Regions from separate parts of the Pseudomonas sp. SYWMCR5 genome, predicted to be linked through region 1. Evidence: riboswitches for the same ligand, from Rfam matches in the RefSeq annotation. Region 1 holds a riboswitch; the other holds the start of a gene.
What was found. A riboswitch is a leader RNA that binds a small molecule or an ion and turns the genes downstream of it on or off. The one in region 1 is predicted to bind cobalamin.
Positions count from the first base shown of each region.

Region 2: it holds a riboswitch for cobalamin, as region 1 does, so the genes downstream of both, cobO (cob(I)yrinic acid a,c-diamide adenosyltransferase) here and AC2CGW_RS08915 (CbtB domain-containing protein) in region 1, are expected to answer to the same signal.

Region 1 is NZ_JBXUNH010000002.1:684,778-692,134, forward strand. It holds gene AC2CGW_RS08900 (metal-dependent hydrolase) at 1-820, opposite strand, end outside; gene AC2CGW_RS08905 (alpha/beta hydrolase) at 1,011-1,895, shown strand; gene AC2CGW_RS08910 (hypothetical protein) at 1,911-2,642, opposite strand; cobalamin riboswitch at 2,812-3,033, shown strand; gene AC2CGW_RS08915 (CbtB domain-containing protein) at 3,133-3,318, shown strand; gene AC2CGW_RS08920 (CbtA family protein) at 3,329-4,018, shown strand; gene AC2CGW_RS08925 (cobalamin biosynthesis protein) at 4,018-4,410, shown strand; gene cobM (precorrin-4 C(11)-methyltransferase) at 4,443-5,195, shown strand; gene AC2CGW_RS08935 (DUF1272 domain-containing protein) at 5,259-5,510, shown strand; gene AC2CGW_RS08940 (response regulator transcription factor) at 5,730-6,344, shown strand; gene AC2CGW_RS08945 (transporter substrate-binding domain-containing protein) at 6,356-7,357, shown strand, end outside.
Region 2 is NZ_JBXUNH010000001.1:580,363-587,719, reverse strand. It holds gene AC2CGW_RS02660 (alpha/beta hydrolase) at 1-185, opposite strand, end outside; gene choX (choline ABC transporter substrate-binding protein) at 185-1,120, opposite strand; gene hda (DnaA regulatory inactivator Hda) at 1,443-2,147, shown strand; gene AC2CGW_RS02645 (C40 family peptidase) at 2,273-2,914, shown strand; gene AC2CGW_RS02640 (C40 family peptidase) at 3,050-3,586, shown strand; gene AC2CGW_RS02635 (hypothetical protein) at 3,622-4,200, opposite strand; cobalamin riboswitch at 4,337-4,556, shown strand; gene cobO (cob(I)yrinic acid a,c-diamide adenosyltransferase) at 4,701-5,312, shown strand; gene AC2CGW_RS02625 (cobyrinic acid a,c-diamide synthase CobB) at 5,309-6,607, shown strand; gene bluB (5,6-dimethylbenzimidazole synthase) at 6,604-7,254, shown strand; gene cbiB (adenosylcobinamide-phosphate synthase CbiB) at 7,251-7,357, shown strand, end outside.

The sequences.
Region 1 (7,357 bases):
CGTCATAACGCAGCCAGTCATCGGTGAACCAGCGCAGCCGCTCGTGCAGCGCGACGCCCTCGAGCACCTTGGCGGCCTCCAGGTTCAGCGACAGGCGCTGCATCTCGGGCGGTTCGCGGTCGAACACACTGCTCACGCCCTCGTAGTAATGACCATCCGGTGTCTTGGCCAGCACCCGCCAGACCAGGCTGTTGAAGGCCATGGGCACTGCACGCAGGTGATCGACCGCAACGCCCTGGCGGCCCAAGGCCTCCTGGAAACGCTGCTCGACCGCCATGCGCCCGGCCAGCCCAAAGCCCAGATACGCCGTGCTGAACACCAGGGCTGCCGTCATCAGGGGTATCGCCTTGCCGCTCAGCCCTCGCCACGCGGCATAGATCACAGCGACCAGCAGTGGCACGGTGTAGACCGGATCGATGATGAACACCGCCGCCCAGCTTTCGGGAATGAGCGGCAGCGGCCAGAACAATTGCGTGCCATAGACCGTGAACGCGTCCAGCAGAGGGTGGGTGACCAGCACCAGCCAGAACGCCACGAACAACCGGGGCCAACGGTATCCCTTGTCGGGCCAGCGCCTTTGCCCAACCCAGGCCACCAGCCACGCCAGCAGCAGCGCCAGACCGGTAAGGACGAAGATCGAGTGGGAAAAACCACGGTGATAGGTCATCTGCGAAACGGGGTCCGCATACCGGATCACCACATCGAGATCGGGCAAGGTGGCCAGCGCGGCGCCATACAGCAGCGAACGGCGGCCCTGGATGCGACCGAGCACCGTACCTTGCAGGGCGGCACCGAGTACGGCTTGAGTAATCGAGTCCAAGGTGAGTCTTCCATCGGCAGGGTCAGGGAAACCTACCCCTCGGCGCCCGCGGCGGCAAGCGTGCAGAGCCCCTCGATGGCACCGGGGAAACAGCTTGCAAACATGTGTCAGCACCGCTCGGGAAAAATTGCCTGCAGCGAGGCCATGGCTTCTGCTAAAAACGACGATTCCCAGCAGCCTGATGACACCCATGACCGACACCCTGCTCACTCACTTCAAACGCCGCTGGCTCATGTGGCTGGCCATGGCCCTGCTGGTGGTGGGCCTGCCCGCGGGCTGCGCGGTCTTGCAGCACAAGGAGCGCGAACTGGTGTTTCGTATCGAGCCGGGCCAGGCCAGTTGGTTCAGGGGCCTGCCGGCCGACGTACAGGAACTGGACCTGCGCCCGCGCAACTTCACCGGCGACCAGAGCCTGCATGCCTGGTGGTGGCCGGCCAAACGCGCCGATGCGCCGGCGATACTCTACCTGCACGGCGTACGCTGGAACCTCACCGGCCAGATGTTCCGCATCGAGCAGTTGCACGCCATGGGCTATTCGGTGTTGGCCGTGGACTACCGCGGTTTTGGCCAGAGCCGAGGCGACCTGCCGTCCGAAGCCACGGTTTACGAGGACGCCCGAATTGCCTGGGAGCGCTTCGCCCAGTTGCAGCCGGTGCCGGGCAAGCGCCTGATCTTCGGCCATTCGCTGGGCGGTGCGGTCGCTGTGGAGCTTGCCTCGGAGCTCGCACGCCAGGCACGCCAGCAAGGTAAGCCTGTACCTGCGCGCGGCCTGATTCTCGAATCCACCTTCACCTCCCTTGGCGACGCGGCGGCATCAGTGGCCGATACCACACTGCCGGTGCGCTGGCTGCTGTCGCAGAGATTCGACTCGCTGGGCAAGATCGCCGATATCGGTTTGCCGCTGCTGCTGGTGCATGGCCTGGATGATCGGTATGTGCCCCCCCGCTTCAGCGAGGCGCTGTTCGAGGCGGCCCAACAGCCCAAGACCTTGCTCCTGGTGCCGGGAGCGAGCCACAACAACAGCATGAGCCTGGCCGGCCAGCGCTATCGACGCGCGATCGAAGCATTGCTGTGAAACCACGGGTAACGATCACTGCACCGGCAGGAAATTCATCAATAACAGGCTCTGCGCGTAATTGAGGCCGATCCGTCGATAACGCTCATCCAGCATCTGCGCCAGCAGATCGAGGCGCGCCACGATCTTGCCGAATTCGACGGCAAAGCTGAGGTTGCTGCCCTCCTCCGAGATTTCGTTGGAAAACAGTAGCAACACACCATTGGCGTCCTGGCGCTGACTGAGCATCCAGGTAGCCTTTTCGATGTTGCGCGCGGCGTTATTGACGAACAGTGGATCAATCGCATCGGTCATGTAGAACTCGGTGCGCCCACCGTGGGCGGTAATCAACATGCTGCCGATGGCATAGATGAACGCCCCGACTCGATCTCCACGAAACTCCGGGCTCAAGGCGTAGCTCAGCGCCGCCAGGTCACGGCGCTCGCCCAGTTGCGGCAATGGCTGGCGCTGCTCGATGGCCTGGCGGATCTGGCGCTCGGCGGTGGCCGCGTCCAGATAGCCGGACTGCTTCCACTGATTGGGGTTGCGCAGGTAGAGCTTGTTCATCAGCAGATACAGGCTCTGCAGGTTGTCGCGCATGGACAAGGTCGCCATGCGGTCGACACTGGTCTGGAACAACTCGCTGGGATGACCATTGCCTAACTGGGTGAATACGTCGCGCCCCTGCTGCCCGGTGCACGCGCACAGGGCGATCAAGACACCCACCAGCGACAGGCGGGCACGGCGGCGATAGGCAGGAACAGGCATCTGCACCGGGGTCCAGGGTCAGCGGCCGGGCCGGAAATCGGCACAGCCTGGCCATGCATAGAGCCCCTGAACGCCAAAAAGTGCGACGTGCAAGGCAGGTTGATGATTTCCAGTCGCTACGCCTGCGCGATTCGTAACAAGAATTGACGACCAAAGCATGGCCGTGATCTCCTAATACATTACGTAGGGTGCCCCTTGCAGGGGTGAAACGGGAAACCGGTGCGTCAATGGCTCTTCATGAGCCTGACAAGTCCGGTGCTGCCCCCGCAACGGTAAGCGAGCGAGCGTCTGATCCACTGTGTCGGCAGTTCGGCATGGGAAGGTGACGCTCTCCCCAGGAGCCATGCTCCTGCTCGTCAGCCCGGAGACCGGCCCGACGTCTTGTGATCACACCCCGCGGTGGGCGGGCGCTGTTGCATGTCCCTGGGCGGTTCTCGCCTGGGGTTGCCGCGCTTCCTGTCGCCCATGAAAAAAAGCAGAGGAATGCGTCATGTCCGTCACCAGCGCCAAACACAGCATCGCAACCCCCGTCAGCCTCAGCCAGCGCCTCGTCGTTGCGGTCGGCGCCAGCCTGCTGGGCCTGTGCCTGGTGTACTTCGCCGGGTTCTCCCATCTCGAGGCGGTGCACAACGCTGCCCACGATACCCGCCACAGCGCCGCCTTCCCTTGCCACTGAGTGCCCGACAATGATCAAGCGTATCGCTCGAACTGCAGGCTTCAGTGGCCTGCTCGCCGCACTTTTGCTGACGCTGTTGCAGAGTTTCTGGGTCGCGCCCTTGATCCTCCAGGCCGAAACCTATGAAAACGCGGCGCCCACCGAGCAGCACGAACACACAGGTGAAGGTGCCGGGGGCCATGAACACGACGCAGAAGCCTGGTCGCCGGAAGATGGCTGGCAGCGGGTGCTGTCGACTGCCGGCGGCAATCTGGTAGTGGCAGTCGGTTTCGCGCTGATCCTCGCCGCACTCTACAGCCTGCGCGAACCTGGTCGGGTCAGTACGGGTGCCTTGTGGGGCCTGGGCGGCTTCGCCGTGTTCTGCCTGGCACCGACCCTGGGCCTGCCACCCGAACTGCCTGGCACCGCCGCAGCCGATCTGGGTCAACGCCAGACCTGGTGGATAGGCACCGCCGCCGCCACTGCTGTGGGCCTGGCGTTGCTGGTCTTCGCGCGCCACTGGCTGCTGAAGGTGCTCGGCGCAGCGCTGCTGGTGGTACCGCACCTGATCGGCGCCCCTCAGCCACTGGTGCATGAAAGCCTGGCGCCCGAAGCGCTGGAAGCACAGTTCAAGGTTGCCTCCTGGCTGACCAACGCAGCCTTCTGGGTCGCACTGGGTCTGCTGAGCGCCTGGCTCTACCGCCGCTCCGCGCAGGCCTGATGGCCGCGCTATATGTCGGTTTCGGCTGCCGCAGGGGTTGCCCGGCGGCGGTTCTGGAAACCCTGCTGCACCTTGCGCTGGCCGACAACGGCCTGAAGCTGGCCGCCTTGCGTGGTATCGCCAGCATCGATCTCAAGGCTCAGGAGCCCGGCCTGCGGCAACTGGCCGAGCAACTCGGCCTGCCCCTGACGCTATACAGCGCCCAGCAACTGCACCCATTCCTGCCCCTGCTCAGTTACCGCTCAGAAATGGCCTTCAACGCCACGGGCTGTTGGGGAGTGGCAGAAAGCGCAGCGCTGGCGCTGGCTGACGAGGGTCAGCGCTCGCCAATCCTGACAGTCACTCGGCAGGTGCTCGGTGACGCTACCCTTGCCCTGGCCAGCAACGGATAATCGCTTTTCATTTCACGTTTCAAGGACTTGCCATGACGGTCTATTTCATCGGTGCCGGCCCCGGCGACCCGGAGCTGATCACGGTCAAGGGCCAACGCCTGATCCGCCAATGCCCGGTGATCATCTACGCCGGCTCACTGGTACCGCCCGCGGTACTTGAAGGCCACACGGCCAGTACCGTGATCAACAGCGCCGAACTGCACCTCGAGCAGATCATCGCCGCCATCCGCGACGCCCATGACAAGGGGCTGGATGTCGCCCGTGTACACAGCGGCGACCCCAGCCTGTATGGCGCCATCGGCGAACAGATCCGCCACTTGCGCGAACAGGGCATCGACTACCAGATCATTCCTGGCGTCACCGCCACAGCCGCCAGCGCCGCCCTGCTCGGCTGTGAACTGACGCTGCCGGACATCTCGCAGACCGTCATCCTGACCCGCTACGGCGATCGCTCGCCGATGCCGGCAGGCGAGCAGCTGGCGGACCTGGCGCGCCACCGCAGTACCTTGGCCATCCACCTGGGGGTACGCCATCTACCGCGCATCGTCGACGAGCTGCTGCCGCACTATGGGGCAGATTGCCCGGTGGCAGTGATCCACCGCGCAACCTGGCCCGACCAGGACTGGGTCAGGGGCCGCCTCGCCGATATCGTCGACGCTGTTGCCGACAAAGGCTTCCGACGCACTGCGCTGATTCTCGTCGGCCACGTGCTAGGCGACGCGCCATTTGCCGACTCGGCCTTGTACCGCGCCGGCCACGCCCACCTGTATCGCCCCGGCGACTGAGGATTGTCAGCCAGCGTCCAGCGACCGACACTGGCGCATCACTGTCCGTACCGGAGTTGCGCCATGCTCGAGCTACGCCCCAATTGCGAATGTTGCGATACCGATTTGCCCCCCGATACCCTTGACGCGTTGATCTGCTCATTCGAATGCACCTTCTGTCGCCGCTGCGCCGAGCACCATCTGCAGGGACAGTGCCCGAATTGCGCAGGACAATTGCGGCAACGCCCGACGCGGGTCGGCACTGCGCTGATCAACAATCCCGCCTCCACGCAACGCGTGAACAAACCTCACCCAGCTTGTCTGCGCTCTACCTGAGCATCCTCACCCCATAACGGCCCGCGAGCGGCGTCGCCGCCCCACGCGCCGCTTTTTTGTAAGACTTTTCACCAACCAGTGGCGGCTTTTTCAACGCGCCTATACTCGCCATTATCAAAGCTTTCTGATGGACGTATCGTGCCTGCAGCCAGATTGGCCCTACAGACCCATTCCTGGATAACGTCAGGAACGAACATTACTTCGTACAGGAGTTTTCCCATGACCACCGTACTGATGGTCGATGATCACCCCACAGTTCGCCTTGCCGTGCGCATCCTGCTCGAACGCGAACGCTTTGATGTCGTTGGCGAGTCGGGTAATGGCATCGAAGCCGTACAGATGGCACGCCAGCTTGCCCCAAAAGTGGTGATTCTCGATATTGGGCTACCAGGCCTGGATGGCATGGAGGTGATCAAGCGTTTGCAATTGCTCGATCCTGCGCCAAAAATCATGGTACTCACTGGGCAGTCCTCCGACCTCTATGTTCGTCGCTGCCTGGATGCCGGGATCGCGGCTTTCGTCAACAAGGACGAAGACCTCGATGCCCTGTTGTTTGCGCTCAAGGCACTGGTCAAAGGTTATTCGACGTTTCCGCAGATGTCGGTGAACAGCAACACCCTGGCATCGGAAACGGTACGGCTCAACAGCCTGTCGAACCGGGAAATGGAAGTCTTGCGCAGGCTCGCGCGGGGAGAAAACAACAAGTACATAGGGACAGCCATGAACCTCAGCGCCAAGACCATCAGTACTTACCGCGGCCGAATCGGCGAAAAACTCAAGACCGAGTCGCTGGTCGAAATGGTCGACCTGGCCAAACGCAACCACGTGAATTGAGCCTCGCGCTCATGAAGCACACCCTTGGCGGCCTGCTACTGGCAGCGGCCGTCCTGCTGGTATCGGGCGCCGCAGCTGGCGAAAACGAACCCCGACAGTTGTTGGCCCGCTCGATCAGCGCCAGTGCCGCGCTGCCGCTGAGCGACAGCGACCGCCAATGGCTGCGCGAGCGCAAGGTGCTGATCCTGGGCAGCTCGCGCCCTGACTATCCGCCCTTCGAAATCAATGTCAGCCCGCACGACTACGAGGGATTGAGCGCGGATTATGCAGGCCTGATCGGCGAGCAATTGGGCATTCCGGTCGAAGTACGCCGTTTCGCCAGCCGCACGGCGGCCATCGAAGCCCTGCACAAGGGGGAGATCGACCTGCTTGGCAGCTCCAACGGTTTCGAAGCGGCCGATGCTCAGTTGTCCCTGAGCCAAGCTTATGCCGACGACCTTCCGGTAATCGTCACGCGTCAGGACCGTCCCCAACTACACAGTGAGGATCTGACCGGCCTGCGCCTGGCGATGGTCGACCACTACCTGCCGACGACGACTGTCCAAGCCCTGTACCCCGAGGCGCATCTGACCCTCTACAGCTCGACCCAGGCAGGCCTCAGCGCCGTGGCGCTAGGCGATGCCGATGCTTACATCGGCGATGCCATCAGCTCGGACTTCGCCATTGGACGGGCCTATCAAGGCCTGGTGCGCATCGACCATTTCGTCCAGACGCCTGCAGGTGCCTTCGCTTTTGCACTGGACCAACACAACGTCAGACTGCTGAATCTGGTCGACCAGGCGTTGCAAAGGATCACTGACAGCGAGCGCCTGAACATCCTGCGGCGCTGGTCCAGCGGCAACACCAGCCTGCTCCTTGAACGGCGCCCTTCCACGCTCACCGGTGAAGAACAGCGCTGGTTGGCCAGCGCTCCGAGGATACGGGTGCTGATCAATCCCAGCCTTGCACCGCTGACTTTCAACGACTCCCAGCAGCAACCCAGCGGCATCACGCTGGACGTTCTCAAACAGATC
Region 2 (7,357 bases), on a different contig from region 1:
AGCGGCGCCAGTCCGGGCAAGCTCAGGTCGCGCACCTGCACGCCTTTCGGGCAGGGCGGGGTGAAGGCTGCTGCCATGCGTGAATAGGCCGCGCGCTGGGCCGACAGTGCAGGATCGGCCACGCCGAAGGCGCGGGTCCGCTCGATGAAGGCCTGCATGCCGGCCGAGAGTGCGTAGCGCTGCATTACTGTTGCGCGACCAATGCCGCATCGGCGGGCTTGCCGTCGAACGTGGTGACGCCTTCGAGCCAGGCCGAGACCTGCTCGGGGTGTGCCTTGAGCCAGTCTCGCGCGGCATCGAGCGGCGCTTTGCGGTTGAGGATCGGCTCCATGACCTGACTCACACCTTCACTGGTGAAACGCAGGTTGTGCAGCAGCTTGGCGACGTTGCCGCATTGTTGCTGGTAACCGGCAGCGGTCATGATCGAGACGGTGGCCGAGCCTTCGTTGGGGCCGAAGGCGTCATCGCTGCCGGAGAGGTAGCGCATGTCGATCTGCAGGTTCATCGGGTGCGGCTTCCAGCCGGCGAACACCACCCACTCGCCCTTCTGCACGGCACGCTTGACCGCTGTCAGCATGCCAGCCTCACTGGACTCTATGCCCTTGAAGCCCTTCAGGCCGAATTTGTCTTCGGCGATCATCTGCGCGGTGATGCGGTTCATGCCGCTGCCTGGCTCGATCAGGTACAGCTGGTTCTTGAGCTTGTCGCGAAACCTGGCGATGTCGGCGAAGGTCTTCAGGCCTGCGTCGTAGGCGTAGGCAGGCACGGCATAGGTGGACTGAGCATCGGCGAGGGTGGCGGGGCTGATCACGTCGATCTGCTGTTTGTCCAGGAAGGGCTTGGCCACCGATTGCATGGTCGGCTGCCAGTAACCGAGGAACACATCGAGGCGTTTTTCCGCCATGCCGGCCAGGACGATCTGCTGCGAGGCGCTGGTCTGCTTGACCTTGTAGCCCAGACTGTCGAGCAGGGCTTCGGCGACGGCGCTGCTGGCGACGACATCGGTCCAGTTCACCGAGCCCATGCGCACATTCTGGCAAGCGGCGGGCTCTGCGGCCCAGCTGGCTGCGCTGATACTCAGGAGTGTGGCGCAGGTGGCCGCCTTGATCGATCGCTGCATGACTTTTCCCCTCACGAGACGGTGATTATCGTTGTTATGTCATGACGCCCCGCGCGGCGGTGGCTGCCGCTCAGGTTATGAGTCGGCCGAGCGGAAAAATCGCACCCAGGCGACCTGCTTTTGCACCCAGGCGACTTCGAGTTTGGCACGCTACCGGATGAGGCGCTTGGCCGGGACGCTGTTCTGGTTGTTCAAAAATCACGCAACCCGTTGATTTTGCTTGCGCTATTCCCCTCCCTGATTGTGCCGCCCGCGTTGCGGGTATAGACTTTGCAAACTCTTCACCAAAGGCCCCCTTTGGTCCTCGCGACCGCCCGCCAGCATGAAACCGATCCAGTTGCCCCTGGGTGTGCGCCTGCGCGATGACGCCACCTTCATCAACTACTATCCGGGTGCCAACGCCGCGGCGCTGGGCTATGTCGAGCGGCTGTGCGAAGCCGACGCCGGCTGGACCGAGAGCCTCATCTATCTATGGGGTAAGCAGGGCGCGGGGCGTACTCACCTGCTGCAGGCCGCCACCCACCGTTTCCAGCAACTGGGCGAACCCGCTGTCTACCTGCCGTTGGCGCAATTGCTCGACCGTGGCGTGGAGCTGCTCGATCATCTGGAGCAGTACGAGCTGGTGTGCATCGACGACCTGCACGTGATTGCCGGCAAGGCCGACTGGGAAGAGGCGATGTTCCATCTGTTCAATCGCCTGCGAGACAGCGGCCGGCGCTTGCTGCTGGCGGCATCGAGTTCGCCGCGGGAGCTGCCGATCAAGCTTGCCGACCTCAAGTCACGGCTTACGCTGGCACTGATTTTCCAGATGCGTGGCCTGTCCGACGAAGACAAGCTGCGCGCCTTGCAACTGCGGGCCTCGCGCCGTGGCCTGCACCTGACCGATGAGGTCGGGCACTTCATTCTCACCCGTGGCACGCGCAGCATGAGCGCACTGTTCGATCTGCTCGAGCGCCTCGACCAGGCCTCGCTGCAGGCCCAGCGCAAATTGACCATTCCCTTCCTCAAGGAAACCCTCGGCTGGTAACCCTGAAAACACCGGGCCAGAGCGGCAAAACGCAAAAGTCACATTTTTTTCGATAAAATTTGCAAATAGGTCCGATAGAAGGCATAGTTTCCCCCTTCTAAAGGATTACAGACACGGTCGTGCCCATGCTCAAGCGCTTCGCACCCCTCGTGCCACTCGCACTCGTGACCCTGCTTTTTGGCTGCGCGGCCCAAGGCCCGATTTCCCAGCCCCAGGATCACCCATCGGTCACCGCGCAAACCGCGGTCAAGGCCAAGGCGTCGCATTCGTCGGTATTCGATGAAGAAGACCTCGCCACCGATGAAGACCTCCAAGCCTTCTCCAGCAACAGCAAGCCCTACCAGCTGCCCGTCCTTGCAGACAGCATCCTGGAGCGCGGCATGTCGCTGATCGGCACCCGTTATCGTTTCGGCGGTACTTCCGAGCAGTCCGGCTTCGATTGCAGCGGCTTCATCGGCTACCTGTTCCGCGAAGAGGCCGGCATGAACCTGCCGCGCTCGACCCGCGAGATGATCAACGTCGACGCACCCAAGGTCGCACGCAACAAGCTCAAGCCAGGTGACCTGCTGTTCTTCAGCACCAATGGCCGTGGCCGTGTCAGCCATGCCGGCATCTACCTGGGCGACAACCAGTTCATCCACTCCAGCAGCCGCCGCAGCGGTGGTGTGCGCATCGATAACCTCGGTGACCGCTACTGGAGCAAGACCTTCATCGAAGCCAAGCGTGCCCTGGCCATGGCGCCGACCACTACCCTGTCGCGCAACTGATATCAAAATGCTGTATCCTCGCACGGCGGCGTAGCTGAAAAGCTAGCCGCCGTGCGCATTTACGAATAGCGTCTAATCTAAATCCTTAACTCTTTTTTCGGCTGCGGCCGATTGGTCTCAGACAGGTTCTGACCCATGGCGATGATGACGCGCTTCGCATTCCTCTCCCTGGTGGCACTGCTTGCCGCCTGTTCCAGCCGTGCTCCGGCCCCGGCACCCGTGGCCAAGCCGCAGGTTACCTTCATTGACCAGCCTTCCTCGTCGCCCGTGGCTGACGACGTGCTGATCCGTGCCATCGGTCTGGTCGGCACCCCGTATCGCTGGGGCGGCAACACGCCGGACTCGGGCTTCGATTGCAGTGGCCTGATCGGTTATGTGTACCGCGATGCGGCGAACATCAGCCTGCCACGCTCGACCCGCGAGATGATCGTCATGCGTGCGCCGACCGTGAGCATCAACGCGCTGCAGTCCGGTGACCTAGTGTTCTTCGCCACCGGCGGTGGTTCGCAGGTAAGCCATGCCGGGATCTACGTGGGTGAGGGGCGCTTCGTGCATGCGCCGTCCACCGGCGGTACGGTGCGGCTGGACTACCTGTCGAACAGCTACTGGTCCAAGGCCTACCTGCAGGCCAAGCGGGTGTTGACGCCGGGGCATCTGGCGCAGAATCCCTGAGATCGTCGGGGCTGCACAGCAGCCCCGACGTACATTCAAGCCTGCTTGAGCAGCAGCGCCACCCCCGGATGGTATTGCCCCGACTCGTTATGCAGCTTGCGGTACGCATACGGGAAGTACCAGGCAATCGCACAGGCCGTGTGCTTGTTCAGGTCATCGACCAGATCCTGCAGTTCCTCGGGGCTTGCATTCTGCCCCGCCTTCCACGGGCTGACGAACAGCGCCCCGGCCTTGAGCTGGCTGGGATAGGCTGCCAGCCGCGCCAACGTCGCCGCCTCCTGCAGGGCCCCCGCCAGATCCAGGCGGGCGATCTTCGGCCAGCGCTGTTCAGTGTGCAGATGAATGGAGTGTTCGGCACCGGCAATCGACAGATCGCAGCGCCCTTCTCGCTCACCTTCGTCACGCTGCTTCTTGCTCTGATAGTGCTGCAGCGCCACCAGCTCGGCCTGCCAGGCCGCCGCGGCGAGAATACCGGCATTGGCCTGGGCACCATGCCAGTAGGGCGCGTCGCCGTCGCCGTGGATCTGGTTGAAACGGTCGATGCAGTCGATCCAGCGCTCCAGGGCCGGGCGCAGGAACTCCAGGTGCGGGTTGTTGATGATCAAGCCTTGCATGCCGCGCTCTCCTTTTATTATGGTCGCGTACAGCCGGTGATGGCTGTGTGATATCACTGCTTCAATAGTGAGACAAGCATCCAGATCAACCGTTCATCGTCCGCGTTTAATTGACGCTCCCGGTGCAACCCTCTAACCTTCGCGGCGTGTTTCAGGTGCTCTGCGGATCAGCTCCGGCAGGGTGAAACTGGGAAGCCGGTGGGCGCCAGCAGGGCGCGAATCCGGCGCTGCCCCCGCAACGGTAGGTGAGTCAAGGCCGCGCAAGGCCACTGGGTGTCCACACCCGGGAAGGCGCGCGGTTTCGGGCCAAGGCCCGGCTCACGAGCCCGGAGACCGGCCTGTCACTGCCAACGGCATCACGGAGGGTGATGCGCGCTGCCCCGTGGTGTCGCCACGGCTTTTGCGCGCTCCCTTCGCCTGCCTGCCTTGTTTTCTGTCGTTGCCTGGTGCCCGCCCGCGAGTGCCCGACCGGTGCGTCGACAGCTTGCGGAGAACCCCTGATGAGCGAATCCACCGAACGCGACGAACGCCACTTGGCGCGCATGCAGCGCAAAAAAGCGATCATCGACGAACGTATCGCCAACTCCCCCAACGAATGTGGCCTGCTGCTGGTGCTCACGGGCAATGGCAAGGGCAAGAGCAGCTCGGCCTTCGGCATGCTCGCCCGCGCGCTGGGGCATGGCATGCAGTGCGGGGTGGTGCAGTTCATCAAGGGTCGCAACAGCACTGGCGAAGAGCTGTTCTTCCGCCGCTTCCCCAATGAAGTGCGCTACCACGTGATGGGCGAGGGCTTCACCTGGGAAACCCAGGACCGCCAGCGCGACATCGCGGCTGCAGAAGCGGCCTGGGCGGTCTCCCGCCAGTTGCTGCAGGACCCGTCGGTGCAGTTCGTGGTGCTCGACGAGCTGAATATCGCCCTCAAGCACGGCTACCTCGACCTCGACCAGGTGCTCTCGGACATCCAGGCCCGTCCACCGATGCAGCACGTCATCGTCACGGGCCGCGCCGCCAAGCCGGAGATGATCGAGCTGGCCGACACCGTGACCGAGATGGGCATGCTCAAGCACGCCTTCCAGGCCGGTATCCGCGCACAGAAGGGCGTTGAACTGTGAGTCGAGCCACCCGTCATTGCCCAGCGGTGTTGATCGCCGCACCGGCCTCCGGCCAGGGCAAGACCACCGTCACTGCCGCCCTGGCGCGCCTGCACCGCAACCTCGGGCGCAAGGTGCGGGTGTTCAAGTGCGGGCCGGATTTTCTCGACCCGATGATCCTGGAGCGCGCCAGTGGCGCCCCGGTGTATCAGTTGGACATGTGGATGATCGGCGAGCAGGAGAGCCGCCGCCTGTTGTGGGACGCCGCCGCCGAAGCCGACCTGATCCTCATCGAGGGTGTCATGGGGCTGTTCGACGGCACGCCGTCGAGCGCTGACCTGGCGCGGCATTTCGGCGTGCCGGTGCTGGCGGTGATCGATGGCACTGCCATGGCCCAGACCTTCGGGGCCCTGGCCCTGGGGCTGGCGCGCTACCAGCCCGACCTGCCATTCGCTGGCGTGCTGGCCAACCGGGTCGGCAGCCTGCGTCATGCGCAACTGCTCGAAGGCAGCCTGACCGAAGGCTTGCGCTGGTATGGCGGGTTGTCTCGCGAGCGCGGCATCGAATTGCCCAGCCGTCACCTCGGGCTGGTCCAGGCCAGTGAGCTGAACGATCTGGATGCACGCCTGGACGCCGCCGCCGAGGCCTTGGGCGCCAGCTGCGATGCTGCCTTGCCGCCACCGGTGGCCTTTGTCGAGCCACAAACCGTGCACTCGGCCGCAAGCCTGGCCGGTGTGCGCATCGGTGTGGCCCGCGACGAGGCCTTCGCCTTCCTCTATGGCGCCAATCTCGACCTGCTGCGCGATCACGGCGCGGAGCTGGTGTTTTTCTCCCCGTTGCATGATCGCCACCTGCCTGTGGTCGACAGCCTGTATTTGCCTGGCGGCTACCCCGAACTGCATCACCACGCCCTGGCGGCCAACGCGCCGATGCGCGAGGCGATCCGCGGCCATCATGCCGAAGGCAAACCCTTGTTGGCCGAATGCGGCGGCATGCTCTATCTGCTCGATGCCTTGACCGACGTTGCGGGCGAGCGCGCCGAGCTGCTGGGACTGTTGCCCGGCGAAGCCGTGATGCAGAAGCGCCTCGCCGCCTTGGCGCTGCAGGCTGTCGAGTTGCCTGAAGGCACCCTGCGTGGCCATACCTATCACCACTCCCTGACCACCACCGAGCTTGTGCCCATCGCCCGTGGCCTGAGCCCCAATGGCGGACGTGGCAACGAGGCGGTCTATCGTCTGGGGCGCTTGACGGCGTCCTACGTGCACTTCTATTTCCCTTCCAACCCCGAAGCGGCGGTGGCGCTGTTGCGACCATGAACGAACACGCTTTCAGCGAGGCCGAGCGCGCTGCGGTCTACCGCGCGATCGGCGAGCGTCGCGACATGCGCCACTTCATCGGCGGCGACGTGGCGCCTGCGCTGCTTGCCCGGCTGCTGGCCGCCGCGCACCAGGCGCCCAGCGTCGGGTTGATGCAGCCCTGGCGCTTCATTCGGATCAGCCAGCGCGATCTGCGCTTGCGCATCCAGGCGCTGGTGGAGGAAGAGCGGATTCGCACCGCCGAGGCCCTCGGTGAGCGCTCCGATGCATTCATGAAGCTCAAGGTCGAAGGCATCGGCGAGTGCGCCGAGGTGCTGGTTGCCGCCTTGATGGACAAGCGCGAGCCGCACATCTTCGGCCGCCGCACCCTGCCGGAAATGGACCTGGCGTCGATGGCCTGCGCGATCCAGAACCTCTGGCTGGCCGCACGCGCCGAGGGGCTGGGGATGGGCTGGGTGTCGTTGTTCGACCCGCAGGCGCTGGGCGAGCTGCTGGGCATGCCGACTGGGGCCAAGCCGGTGGCGGTGTTGTGCCTGGGGCCGGTGGCGAAATTTTACGAAGCGCCCATGCTGGTGCTGGAAGACTGGGCGCGTGAGCGGCCGCTGAGCGAGATGCTCTACGAGAACCAATGGGGAGAGCGGCCATGAGCATCGCCTTGCTGACCGTGGCCGGTGTGGCGCTGGATGCGCTGTTGGGGGAGCCGCAGCGGCGTCATCCTCTGGTGGCTTTCGGCAACTTCGCCGGGCGTCT